3 regions of the Streptococcus sp. VTCC 12886 genome follow, and region 3 is predicted to be linked to each of the others. Evidence: predicted binding sites of a transcription regulator. Region 3 holds the regulator's gene; each other region holds the start of a gene.
The links. The regulator Rex, encoded in region 3, represses fermentation and respiration genes when NADH is low (regulators of the CRP and FNR family bind a similar motif). The targets are predictions, from matches to a motif close to TTGTGAANTANTTCACAA.

Region 1: the regulator Rex is predicted to act here: its motif matches at 2,885-2,902, upstream of adhE (bifunctional acetaldehyde-CoA/alcohol dehydrogenase).
Region 2: the regulator Rex is predicted to act here: its motif matches at 2,206-2,223, upstream of pflB (formate C-acetyltransferase).

The regions. Positions count from the first base shown of each region.
Region 1 is NZ_JBMVJB010000001.1:72,604-77,431, forward strand. It holds partial or broken gene ACPC57_RS00300 (IS30 family transposase) at 1-322, opposite strand, end outside; gene ACPC57_RS00305 (hypothetical protein) at 687-1,388, shown strand; gene hisS (histidine--tRNA ligase) at 1,501-2,784, shown strand; gene adhE (bifunctional acetaldehyde-CoA/alcohol dehydrogenase) at 2,988-4,828, shown strand, end outside.
Region 2 is NZ_JBMVJB010000001.1:11,689-16,516, reverse strand. It holds gene recD2 (SF1B family DNA helicase RecD2) at 1-857, shown strand, start outside; gene dinB (DNA polymerase IV) at 1,012-2,079, opposite strand; gene pflB (formate C-acetyltransferase) at 2,317-4,662, shown strand.
Region 3 is NZ_JBMVJB010000004.1:78,883-83,710, reverse strand. It holds gene radC (RadC family protein) at 1-399, shown strand, start outside; gene ACPC57_RS02305 (gamma-glutamyl-gamma-aminobutyrate hydrolase family protein) at 396-1,091, opposite strand; gene ACPC57_RS02300 (redox-sensing transcriptional repressor Rex) at 1,095-1,733, opposite strand; gene ACPC57_RS02295 (DUF4649 family protein) at 1,910-2,113, opposite strand; gene ACPC57_RS02290 (DUF1831 domain-containing protein) at 2,110-2,460, opposite strand; gene ACPC57_RS02285 (cysteine desulfurase family protein) at 2,462-3,577, opposite strand; gene ACPC57_RS02280 (ribose-phosphate diphosphokinase) at 3,589-4,566, opposite strand; gene ACPC57_RS02275 (CYTH domain-containing protein) at 4,687-4,828, opposite strand, start outside.

The DNA of each region.
Region 1 (4,828 bases), on a different contig from region 3:
TTTCGGGAGAAAACTTTTGCTTAGTATAGTGTAAAATCTACTCTTTGATTTCTTTGGTTAGAATTAATTTTTTCACCGACCTCTTTCGATCGGTGTGGCAAACAGTTTGTGCATAGTCAGCAGAATAGACTTTTTTGTACAGCCCTTTTCGCACTTGTAGTAAGGTTGTACCACGATTGATCTCGTTATTAATGGTCTGAGGAGCCTTTCCAAGTAAACCAGCAATTTCACGATTGGACATATTTTCATTTTTTCATCGTTCAATCAGGCGACGGTTATCCATTGTCAAATGTTTGCCTTTTGGTGTATAATGTTTTTGCATCTCTGTGCCCTTCCTTGTGTTTGTGGTGAACAACAAGTATAGCACAGAGATATTTTCTTTTACCTTAACATCGATTTCCTTTGACAACAGGAACCCTTGAACCTGTTTTGGTAGCTAAACCAAGGCTACTATTAGCCTTTGCCACTTAGCCTAACAGCTTCAAGCCTGTTATCAAATGAAATTACCGGCTTACTCAAAGATAGTGAAACAAATATTTTTGAACAAGGCGAGGTGGCTAACTCATTATAGAACTTTTACTAAAGAAAGTTTGCTATAATATTCAAAAAGAAACAAAATTCACTTGACGGCATTTATATAATAGTTATAGGACGAGTTCCAATTATTCAATATGAAGGAGAACTGTATGAAAACAGTTGGGAAGTTTTTTGCGAAAAAGTTGGCTAGCCTCTTGGTCTTGTTGCTAGTTTTAGGTATAGGGATCTTCTGGTTTAGAAATAGTATTCTAGCATGGTTCCAAGGGACCCACAAGGTTCAATATGAGTTTGTCATTAAGAAGTTTGAAGCGGAAAGCAAGCTGGTTGTGGCAGGTGCCGAGGTGGATACAACTGCCAACCATACTTTTGATAATAATAATCTGCAAGAATGGCCAGACTGGACAGAACCGATTACCAAGCTCTTTGTAGGACGTGAAATGTCTGTTGATATTCCTGTGCAGACGGAGTTCAAGTTGGTCTTGGAAGGGATTAGTCAGTCAGATGTCCAGATTCAAAACAATAATTTAACCTTCAAGAAACCTGTTCTTGTCGAAGTTGATTCTCAGCAACATGGAGAAATTAAAATCAGCAACAATAGCAATGGTCTGCTGGACAAGGCAGTCGATGTCTTCACTTCTGGACTAAAGGCCCAGGAATTTCTAAATGAAAAATCCCAAGAAGCCATTTACAAGACAAGTGAGAAAGTATTGAATGACGCGGAACGCCAAGAAAAAGTAGCGGCCTTTGCTGAAACAGCCTTAGAAAACCTCCTCAATCTCAATTCAGAAGAAAAACTTGAGGTTGAAATCGAAGTGGCCGACTTGAATTTCCAGATTGTAGACAAGAAATAGGTTTTAAACAAGGTCGTGTCAGTAGGCACGGCTTTTTGTTTGCTCTGCCATTTCCAAAAAAGCCCAAAATATGATAAAATAAGGGGCAATATTTAGAGAAATGAGAAAGCCCATGAAACTACAAAAACCAAAAGGGACGCAAGATTTACTTCCACAGGACTCTGCCAAATGGCAATATGTAGAAAATTTCGCGCGTTCTATTTTTAAACAGTATAATTTTTCGGAAATTCGCACACCTATCTTTGAACATTACGAAGTAATCAGTCGCTCTGTTGGCGATACCACAGATATTGTGACCAAGGAAATGTACGATTTTTACGATAAGGGAGAACGTCATATTACTCTTCGTCCAGAAGGCACAGCGCCAGTTGTTCGTTCATACGTAGAAAATAAACTCTTTGCCCCAGAAGTGCAAAAACCGGCAAAATTTTACTATATGGGGCCCATGTTCCGATATGAGCGTCCTCAGGCAGGTCGTTTGCGTCAGTTCCATCAGATTGGTGTAGAGTGCTTCGGCTCAAATAATCCAGCAACAGATGTAGAAATTATTGCCATGGCTTATCATTTCTTTGAAGAGTTGGGGATTAAAGATGTTCGTTTGCATCTCAATAGTTTGGGGAATCCAGAAAGTCGCGCAGCCTATCGCCAAGCCTTGATTGACTATCTGACACCGCTCAAGGATCAACTGTCTAAAGATAGCCAGCGCCGTTTGGAAGAAAATCCTCTCCGCGTGTTAGACTCAAAAGAAAAAGAAGACAAGGTTGCTGTAGAAAATGCACCATCCATCTTGGACTATCTGGATCAGGAAAGTACAGCTCACTTTGAAGCAGTCAAGTCTATGCTAGACAAACTTGGCATTTCATATGAAATCGACACGAATATGGTACGTGGTCTAGACTACTATAACCATACTATTTTTGAATTCATGACCGAAGTAGGTGGCAGTGACTTGACCATCTGTGCTGGCGGTCGTTATGATGGATTGGTTAGCTATTTTGGTGGTCCAGAAACACCAGCCTTCGGCTTTGGCATGGGGATTGAACGTCTGATTCTCGTACTTGAAAAGCAAAGTATTGAGCTTCCGATTGATACCCAAATAGATGTTTACATAGCTGTTTTGGGTCAGGAGGCCAATGGCGGAGCGCTTGAGTTGGTTCAAGCCATCCGCAAGCAAGGGTTCCGAGCAGAGCGAGACTACCTTGACCGCAAGCTCAAAGCCCAGTTTAAGTCAGCAGATGTATTTGGAGCCAAGACAATCATTACCTTAGGTGGTAGCGAAATCGAATCAGGTCAAGTCGTGGTGAAAAATAACCAGACTCGAAAAGAGGTTGAAACAAGTCTTGAAATAGTTAAAACAGAATTTGCTAGTATTTTAGAAAAACTAAGTGAAAATTAGTGTTGTATCCTATGATAGTGTATTGATGAGCCATCTTTATAAGAAGATGGTTTATCAAAAACGAAAAATGAAAGCGCTTTATTCGGATTTTTCGAAAAAATTGTGAAAAAATTAACAAAAACACTTTACAAAATCAAAAAGTTGTTGTATTATAAACATGTGAAAAAAGTAACAAACGTCTGTTTTATAAATGGAGGACTAAAATGGCTGAACAAAAAGTAGTATCACCTGAAGAAAAATTGGTGGCAGCTCAAAAACATGTTGACGAACTTGTTCAAAAAGGTTTGGTAGCCTTGGATGAGTTTCGCAAATTGAACCAAGAACAAGTTGACTACATCGTTGCGAAAGCATCCGTAGCAGCGCTTGATGCTCACGGTATCTTAGCAGCACACGCTGTAGAAGAAACAGGTCGCGGTGTCTTTGAAGACAAAGCTACAAAAAACTTGTTTGCGTGTGAACACGTTGTAAATCACATGCGCGGTTTAAAAACAGTTGGTATTATCGAAGATGATCCTATTACTGGTTTGACAAAAATTGCAGAACCTGTCGGTGTTATCTGTGGTGTTACTCCAACAACTAACCCAACTTCAACAGCTATTTTCAAATCACTTATCGCACTTAAAACTCGTAACCCAATCGTATTTGGTTTCCACCCATCTGCACAAGAATCTTCTGCACATGCAGCACGTATCGTTTATGAAGCTGCTGTAAAAGCAGGTGCCCCTGAAAACTGTATCCAATGGATTACTGAGCCATCTATTGCTGCTACAAATGCCCTCATGAACCACGATGGTATCTCAACTATCTTGGCAACAGGTGGTAACGCAATGGTACGTGCAGCGTATTCATGTGGTAAACCAGCTCTTGGTGTTGGTGCAGGTAACGTTCCAGCATATATCGAAAAATCTGCAGATATTCGTCAAGCAGCTCACGATATCGTTATGTCTAAATCATTTGACAACGGTATGGTATGTGCTTCTGAGCAAGCAGTCATCATCGATAAAGAAATTTATGATGAATTCGTTGAAGAATTTAAGTCATACAAAACTTACTTTGTTAACAAAGAAGAAAAAGCACTCCTTGAAGAGTACTGCTTCGGTGTAAAAGCAAATAGCAAAAACTGTGCAGAAGGTAAATTGAATGCTGATATCGTTGGTAAACCTGCTGCATGGATTGCGGAACAAGCAGGCTTCAAAGTTCCAGAAGGAACAAACATCTTGGCTGCTGAATGTGCTGAAGTTGGACCAAATGAGCCTCTTACACGTGAAAAACTTTCTCCAGTAATTGCTGTATTGAAAGCTGAAGACGTAGAAGATGGCATTAAAAAAGCTCGTCAAATGGTAGAGTTCAACGGTCTTGGACACTCTGCTGCAATCCATACTAAAGATGAAGAACTTGCAAAACGTTTCGGTACTGAAATGAAAGCAATGCGTATTATCTGGAACTCACCTTCTACTTTCGGTGGTATCGGTGACGTTTATAATGCATTTATTCCATCATTAACACTCGGATGTGGTTCATATGGACGTAACTCAGTTGGTGATAACGTATCTGCTATCAACCTTCTTAACATCAAGAAAGTAGGGAAACGTAGAAATAATATGCAATGGTTTAAAGTTCCTTCAAAAATTTACTTCGAACGTAACTCTATTCAATACCTTCAAACAGCAGAAGGCCTTGAACGTGTTATGATCGTAACAGACAAATCAATCGAACGTCTTGGTTTTGTTCAACGTGTCATCGATCAATTGAATGCTCGCTCAAATCAAGTGACTATTCAAGTCTTCTCAGATGTTGAACCAGATCCAGATATTACAACAGTTGAACGCGGTGCTGAAGTAATGCGTGCATTCCAACCGGATACAATTATTGCGCTCGGTGGTGGTTCACCAATGGATGCTGCTAAAGTAATGTGGCTCTTCTATGAACAACCAGAAATCGACTTCCGTGACCTTGTTCAGAAATTCATGGATATCCGTAAACGTGCCTTCAAATTCCCATCATTGGGTCAAAAAGCTAAATACATCGGTATCCCAACTACATC
Region 2 (4,828 bases), on a different contig from region 3:
TTGTCGGCGCAGCCATCAAGTCAGGCATCCCTGCAAACGAAGTCCAAATCCTCGCTCCCATGTACCGTGGGGCCGCAGGCATTGACCAACTCAACACCATGACCCAGGCCCTGCTCAATCCTCTAAAAGACGGAGAACTCGAGTTCCTCCACAATGAGCAGGCCTTCCGCCAAGGCGACCGGGTCATCCATTTGGTCAACGATGCCGAGGCCAATGTCTTCAATGGTGATTTGGGCTACATTACCGACCTTCTACCTGCCAAGTACACAGACTCCAAGCAGGATGAGATTACCATCAACTTCGATGGTAGCGAGGTCACCTATCCCCACAATGAGTGGTACAAGATTACCCTGGCCTATGCCATGTCCATCCACAAGTCCCAAGGTAGTGAGTTTCAGGTCGTTATCCTTCCCATCACCCGCACCAGCCACCGCATGCTCCAGCGCAACCTGGTCTACACCGCTATCACCCGTTCCAAGAGCAAGCTCATTCTTCTAGGCGAAATCTCCGCCTTTGACTACGCCGTCAAAAATGCTGGCACCCTTCGCAAAACCTATCTGGTCCCACGTTTCCAAGGGGAAATGGCAAAGCAGGACAGCAAGGAAAGCTTGACTGAAAACAACGAAAGCAAAACAGCCACAGCCAAGCAAAGCCAGCCACCTGCTCAATCGGATAAGCCAAAACAAACAGAGCCAGTAACAGAATTCAGCCAGCAACTGTCCCTTCTTGACCAAGACCAGCCAGAAAAAGCAAGTGCCCAACCTAGAGAATATATTCTAACGGTGGACAACCTGCTAACCATTGACCCCATGATTGGCATAGATCAGGCAGATATTGAAGAGTTTTTTAAAGTATAAAAACCAGCAAGTCAGTAGATTTGCTGGTTTTACTCTAATATGTTCTTTCAGTTTGCGGTTAGAACTCGTTCCAACTATCTGGGAGACCTTTTGAAGGGAGAGAAATTGATAACAAACTCTTCTGTAATTGAGTCCTTTCTCACTCCCACAGAACTCAAGCCTGAAAGTTTGTGACTGTCACTCCTAACAAGCGGATACCTTTTTCAACTTGTCCAATCTCTTCAATCAACTGACGAACCTCTTTTTCAATGATATCTAACTGGTCGGTGTATTCATCAAGACTATGGCGTTTAGTCAGTGTAGAAAAATCACCATAACGCACCTTTAACACAATTGTTCGACCCTTCTTTTCATTACGCTCCAAGCTACCAGTAACCCGTTGACAAAGACTGGTTAACTCTTTCAGTACGTCCTCATCTCGATAAAGTAATTTCCGATAGGTTTTTTCCTTACCAATAGACTTGCGCACTCGATCCGCCTTAACAGGTGAATTGGAAATTCCTCTCGCCTTACGATAGAGGTCAAACCCGAAACGACCGAATGTATCAATCAAAACCATCTCTGGTACATCTAACAGATCCTGCCCTGTGTAGACCCCCATATCATGTAGTCGTTTTACAGTTTTCTTGCCAACACCATGAAATTTTTCAATCGGCAAGGATGCCAATATCCCCACAGCCTCTTCTGGTAAAATCAAGGTCAATCCATGTGGTTTTTCCATATCCGAAGCAATCTTTGCCAAAAATTTGTTATAGGAAACACCAGCTGAAGCTGTCAGATGCAACTCATTCCATATGTCGTATTGGATGAGTTTGGCGATTTTAACTGCCGAGCTAAGGCCTAACTTGTTTTCCGTCACATCTAGATAGGCCTCATCAATTGACATCGGCTCCACCAAATCAGTATAGCGATGAAAGATTTCTCGAACCTGTCGCCCAACTTCTTGGTATTTTTCATAATGACCAGAGATAAAAATAGCCTGCGGACAACGTTCAAAGGCTTCTTTTGAGGACATAGCCGAGTGAATCCCAAAGGCACGCGCCTCATAATTACAGGTCGACACAACGCCTCTACCACCAGATAGTCTTGGATCAGCTCCAATAACAACAGGCTTTCCTTTCAACTCAGGATTGTCCCTTACCTCAATAGCAGCAAAAAAAGCATCCATGTCTACATGAATAATTTTTCTAGATAAATCATTGATTAAGGGAAATACTAACATGGTTACTCCTTTACAATTTAGATTATACCGCAATCAGCTGCTAATGAAAAGAAAGCTACTCTGAACAGATTATCCAAATGACTCCATTTAAACGTCTTGCACGTACCTATTTCTACATGAAAAAGATTGAAAGAATTTTCACAAACTTTCACAACGCTTAACCTTGAAGTAAGTGCTTTCAAATGCTATAATAGTACCATACCGGTGTTAACCGAAATGTTCAAAAGGAGAACCCTCATGTCAACAAAAGTAAAAACAAAAAATGTTGCTGAAGACATTTTCGCCCAAGCCTGGGAAGGCTTCAAAGGTACAGATTGGCAAGAAAAAGCAAGTGTAACTCGCTTCGTTCAAGCCAACTACACTCCATATGATGGAGATGAAAGCTTCCTTGCAGGCCCAACTGAGCGTACACTTCATATCAAGAAAATTATTGAAGAAACAAAAGCTGTTTACGAGGAAACTCGTTTCCCAATGGATATCGACCGTGCGACTTCTATCGCTGATATTCCAGCAGGTTTCATCGATAAAGAAAACGAACTCATCTTTGGTCTCCAAAATGATGAGCTCTTCAAACTTAATTTCATGCCACGTGGTGGTATTCGTATGGCTGAAACAACTTTGATCGAAAACGGCTATACTCCAGACCCACTCCTTCATGAAATCTATACAAAACACGCTACAACTGTAAACGATGGTATCTTCCGTGCTTACACAGCTGACATTCGCCGTGCTCGCCACTCACACCACGTTTCAGGTCTTCCAGATGCTTATTCACGTGGTCGTATCATCGGTATGTACGCTCGTTTGGCACTTTACGGTGCAGACTACTTGATGGAAGAAAAAGTAGCTGACTGGAATGCGATTACTGAAATCGATGAAGAGTCAATCCGCCTTCGTGAAGAAGTCAACCTTCAGTACCAAGCTTTGCAACAAGTTGTGCGTTTAGGTGACTTATACGGTGTTGACGTTCGCAAACCTGCAATGAACACGAAAGAAGCTATCCAATGGACAAACATTGCTTTCATGGCTGTATGTCGTGTTATCAATGGTGCTGCTACTTCACTTGGTCGTGTGCCAATCGTACTTGACATCTACGCTGAACGTGACTTGGCTCGTGGTACATTTACTGAGGCTGAAATCCAAGAATTTGTTGATGATTTCGTATTGAAACTTCGTACAGTGAAATTTGCTCGTACAAAAGCCTTCGACGAAATCTACTCTGGTGACCCAACATTCTTGACAACATCTATGGCAGGTATGGGTAACGATGGTCGTCACCGTGTTACTAAGATGGACTACCGTTTCTTGAACACTCTTGACAACATCGGTAACTCTCCAGAGCCAAACTTGACAGTTCTTTGGTCAGACAAACTTCCATATTCATTCCGTCGTTACTGTATGGCAATGAGCCACAAACACTCTTCTATCCAATATGAAGGTGTAACAACAATGGCGAAAGATGGTTATGGTGAAATGTCTTGTATCTCTTGCTGTGTATCTCCACTTGATCCAGAAAGCGAAGACCAACGCCACAACATCCAATACTTTGGTGCTCGCGTAAACGTCCTTAAAGCCCTTCTTTCAAGCTGGAACAACGGTTACGATGACGTTCACAAAGATTACAAAGTATTCGACGGTGTTGAACCAAATACATCTGAAGTATTTGACTACGACCAAGTGGTTAAGAACTTTGAAATCGCCCTTGACTGGTTGACTGATACATATGTTGATGCCATGAATATCATCCACTACATGACAGATAAATACAACTACGAAGCAGTTCAAATGGCATTCTTGCCAACTCACCTTCGTGCGAACATGGGCTTCGGTATCTGTGGTTTCGCAAACACTGTTGACTCATTGTCAGCAATCAAATATGCACAAGTTAAACCAATCCGTGATGAAGATGGATTTATCTACGACTACGAAGTAACAGGCGACTTCCCACGTTACGGTGAAGACGATGACCGCGTAGATGATATTGCGAAATGGCTCATGGAAGCATTCTTCACTCGTTTGAACAAACATAAATTGTACAAGAATGCTGAAGCTACTGTGTCTATCTTGACAATCACTTCAAACGTTGCTTACTCTAAACAAACTGGTAACTCTCCAGTTCACCGTGGTGTATTCCTCAATGAAGATGGTTCTGTGAACACTTCTAAGGTAGAATTCTTCCCACCAGGTGCTAACCCAACTTCTAAAGCTCGTGGTGGTTGGTTGCAAAACTTGAACACCCTTTCTAAACTCAACTTCAAACATGCCAACGACGGTATCTCATTGACTACTCAAGTTTCTCCAAAAGCGCTTGGTAAAACATTCGATGAGCAAGTAAACAACTTGGTAACAATCCTTGATGGTTACCTTGAACAAGGTGGTCAACACGTTAACTTGAACGTTATGGACTTGAACGACGTTTATGAAAAAATCATGGCTGGTGAAGATGTTATCGTTCGTATCTCTGGATACTGCGTAAACACTAAATACCTCACTAAAGAGCAAAAAACTGAATTGACTCAACGTGTCTTCCACGAAGTTCTTTCAATGGACGACCACGCTGCTGAAGTTTCAGGTCAAGCTTAATCAAGCAAACACAAAAGGACTTACACATGTAGGTCCTTTTTACTATGCCGAAAAATCTTCGGCTCTAAGTGCTGTGGAAGGATAGTAAATCTTCGGAAGGATGCACTGCAGATTTTCGGAAGGATACAGAACCAGTTCATAAAAAAATCCCTATTAAACAGGGATC
Region 3 (4,828 bases):
CAATCCCACTTGTTGCTAAATGAGCAAGTACTAGGTAGTGAAAAATTGGGTCGCAAGATGATTCAAGAAATTGGAGATAAAAAACAAGAGCATTTGGTTGCGCTCTATCTCAATACACAAAATCAAATCATCAAACAGGAGACAATATTTATTGGAAGTGTGAATCGTAGTATTGCAGAACCACGGGAAATCCTGCATCATGCTATCAAATGCATGGCCACATCGGTGATTATTGTCCATAATCACCCTTCGGGGTCGGTTCACCCTAGTAAGAATGACTTACTTTTTACAGAAAATTTAAAACAGTCCTGCGATGTGCTAGGACTGGTCTTATTAGATCATTTAATTGTAGGTAATAAAAATTACTATTCCTTCCGAGAGGAAAGTGAGCTGTTTTAGAACTGATTGACGATGTAATCAAATAGCCTATTTTCCGTCTCTCGTTCGCCGTAAAGTAATTCATGATGCCATTGAACAACCAAAAAGGTATGAGAGTCTCTTGTAGACTGTACCGCTTCAATGGTTTGTTTATCTGGGGATAGGGCGATAATTTCCAAAGAGGGAGCTAATTTGTTGATTGCTTGGCGATGGAATGAGTTAACGGTTGGCTCTTGAGCATAGATCTGTGATAATTGGCTTTCAATTGGGAAATAGAGATCTTGGCTAGGTTGATTGCCGGTATTTTCCTGCCAATGCCCTAAAACCTCTTGATGGAGACTGCCACCTTGGGCGACGTTATAGAGCTGCAGGCCTCTACAAATGCCAAATATAGGTTTTTCTTGATGGTGAGCAGCTTCTATCAGTGCTAGTTCAAATCGATCTCGCTCAGGAAAATAATTGCTACTATCTATGAGTAATTTTTCCTGATAGTGAATAGGCTCAACATTTTGTCCACCAGTCAATACTAATTTATCAACTAGTTTCATATACTGCTCAGCAAGTTGTGGACGAGTGACTGGAAAAATTAGTGGAATGCCACCAGCATCTTCAATAGCATTCACTAAGCAAGTTTGAGTATAAGAAAGCAGGGGTTCTGTATGATCCCCTGTTTTATAATGATTTCCGGAAATACCAATGATTGGTTGACTCATTTTCTATCCTTTGCGCATGAAATAAAGTAGTGTCTGTAGTTCACTTGTCAAGTCTACATATTGGACAACAACATCTTTAGGAACGGTCAAGTTGACTGGTGAAAAGCTAAGAATACCTTTAACGCCAGCTTCAACCAATACATCAGTAACTTCTTGAGCTTTAACGCTCGGAACCGTTAAGATGGCAGTCTGAGAATTAGCTTCCTTGATGCGATCTTTTAACTCTGAAATCGCATAGATAGGAACATTTTCATCTATGGTTCCGACTGCAGGATTATCATCAGCTTCAAAAGCCATGATGATTTTCATTTTATTTCTTTCGTGAAACTTGTAGTGAAGAAGGGCACGACCCATATTCCCAACTCCGATTAATATAACATTGGTAATCGAGTTATCGTTTAAAATATCGGCAAAAAAGTCCATTAAATCCTTCACATTATAACCAAATCCACGGCGTCCAAGTTCACCAAAATATGAGAAATCTCGGCGGACAGTAGCAGAGTCGATTCCGATTGCCTCTGCAATCTCTTTTGAACTTGCTTTTTCGATTTTCTCCGCATAGAATCGTTTAAATACGCGATAGTAAATGGATAGTCGTTTAGCTGTGGCGCGTGGAATTTCAGTATTTTTATCGTTTTTCACATGTATCTCCTTAAAAACATTTTTATGTTGTTCTACAAAATATAGAATAATATTTTTTTATATTTTATATATAATAATATTTTTTTTTGTAAATGATAGATTATCTTCTACTATTTTAGTGCAAGTTTGTGAAAAAATCAACAGATTGAACTGAAAAAGATTAAACAGTTTTCTGTTTAATCTATGGATTGTAAATACTGATAGAGGTCCCCAATTCTTCCTTGAAAATCCAATGGAATTCCATCTCTAAGAATTTGAGTTACTGGGTAATAATCAGGTAAAGTGAGACAACCTGCAAATGCGAGTCTTGCTGCTTCCAGATTGTCAAATTCTTGATGTCTCTCAATTTGAAAAGCATCTTTATAATATATAGTAATCATAATTTTCCTTCTTTAGTAAAGATATCACGATCTACCAAACTATCCATCAGGAAGTAAAATTTTTCTTGAATGACTTTATTGTTTTCTGCTTTAAAAATATTCACTAAATGAAGTCCGGATTGATCAGTAATATTTATTTTAAAGCCTTGTAGATCTTGATTGATGATGATTTTTAGTAAAAATCCTTGGTTTGAATTTGGGACCTCTTCTAATAAGCGAGTGAGTTGGTAGTGACCAGCCTTTGTTACCTCAAAGGTATTGTCTCGTAATGTATATTTTTTTACAATTGGACTAATATGGTAAATATAATCGCAATCTTTCAATGCTACGGTTTGTTGGAATGCCATGCTAACCTCCAATAATTATTTTTAAAGCTGATAGTAAGATATCAATTTCTTTTTTGGTATTCAATTCTGAAAAACTAATACGTACGGATTCTTTCAATCGAGGAGAGTCACTTCCATACATTGCCTCAAGTACATGACTATTTTCAACGACACCTGCTGTGCAAGCAGATCCAGTGGAAATAGCGATTCCTGCCAAATCTAACCGCATTAGCAATTGTTCGTTGAGTCGTCCTGGAAAGCCAATATTCAGTACATGAGGTAAATGAGCACCGGCTTGATTAACGTAAAAATCAAATTCACTTAAATTTTTGAGTGTATAGGATTTCAGATCATAGATATACTCAATATTTTGAATCATTTGTGTTGATTGATGGACGAGCGCTGCAGCCATCCCTGCAATTGCAGGGAGATTTTCTGTTCCTGCTCTGTGTTGATTTTCTTGCTTCCCTCCGTGAATCAGTGAATCGAATTTGTGAATTGAAGAGTAGAGAAAACCAATCCCTTTCGGTCCATGGAATTTATGGGCAGAAGCGGACAGAAAATCAATACCAAGTTCTTGTGGTTTGATTGGAATTTTCCCAACTACTTGAACAGCATCGACATGGAATACAGCTTGATGTTGAGACAAGAGAGAACCGATTTCCCTTATAGGTAGCAGTTGCCCAGTCTCGTTATTGGCATACATGACACTAACAAGAATTGTATCAGGTCGTAGGGCTTCTTTAATCTGTTGAGCTGTGATTTCTTGATTTTCTGGCTTTATATATGTAATTTCAAAGCCGAAACGTTGCTCTAAGTATTCCATGGTATGCAACACAGCATGGTGTTCAATGGCTGTTGTAATAAGGTGTTTTCCACGATGCATATTTGCTAAAGCGTAACCTTGAATAGCAAGATTATCTGCTTCAGATCCGCCAGATGTGAAAATGATTGTATCAGGACTTACAGAAAGTACTCTGGCAATGTCTGCTCGTGCTTTTCTGAGTACTTTGTTAGCATCTCGGCCAAATCCATGGATGCTGGAAGGATTTCCATAGTGATGTTGACTAACTTCAAACATGCTTGATATGGCTGCCTGAGATAGAGCAGTAGTAGCAGCATTATCTAAATATATCAAAGACTGTACTCCTAGTTTTCTTTTTCTGGATTTGTAAATTTAAAGAGCGGGCTGAGTGGAAGATGTTCTTGAATGCGGTGAATAGCATCAGCGATTAAGTCACTTGCAGTTAGGAATGCTATGTTTTTTGGATGTTGTTCTTTACTTGCAACTGAGTCAGTCACTAAAATTTCTTTTATAGATGTTTGATCCAACAATTGCGCAGCTGTTCCAGCGAAAAGACCATGGCTGGCAACAGCGTAAATCTCAGTAGCTCCGCCATCTTCAACAATTTTAGAGGCTTGTGAGAATGTACGGCCAGTATTTAAAATGTCATCGACCAAGATTGCTTTTTTGCCAGCTACGTCACCGATGATATAGCCTTCTGCACGGTCAGAATCGTCTTGAGCATAATCTATAATCGCAATCGGAGCATTCAAAAATTCTGCAATATTACGAGCACGCTTGATACCGGAATTTTTTGGACTGACAATGACGACATCCTCACCGCAGAGTCCTTTTTGCATGTAGTATGATGCGAACAATGGTTCGGTCAGCAGGTTATCTACTGGAATATCAAAGAAACCTTGAATTTGAGAAGCGTGTAAATCAAGAGTCAATACACGATCAATACCCGCTTTAACAAGCATATTTGCAACTAGTTTTGCTGTAATTGGTTCACGTGGTGCAGCAGTGCGGTCTTGACGAGCATAGCCGAAATATGGAATGACAGCAGTTACTGAGTTTGCACTTGCACGTTTACATGCATCAATCATGATAAGCAATTCCAAAAGGTGGTTGTTGACTGGAAAACTAGTTGATTGAATAATATAAACGTCAACGCCACGAACGCTCTCTTCAATATTTATTTGAATTTCTCCATCTGAGAATTGGCGAGAAGAAAGTTTTCCTAGAGGCAGTCCAGCAGCAGCTGCTATTTTTTCAGCGATATCACGGTTACTGTTTAGCGAGAATAGTTTAATTTTATGATCACCAGTTGGTTGAACCATTTGAGAAACTCCTTTTTTAATGCTTTTTTATGAAAAATCATAAAAGTAATTTAACAACACATAACTCCATTTTACCAAAAAATCCTATTTTTTTCAGTAGTAAAGTCAAAAAAATCAGCTTTATTGAGCTGATTTTATCTGAGCTGCAGTTCGAGCTACTTTGCTACTAGCGTATTTGAATTGGATAGATTTTTTCTTTAGGAATTCATCGAATAGTATTTTCCCTTCTTCAGCGTCTGATACTTCAACTTCTAGTTCATAA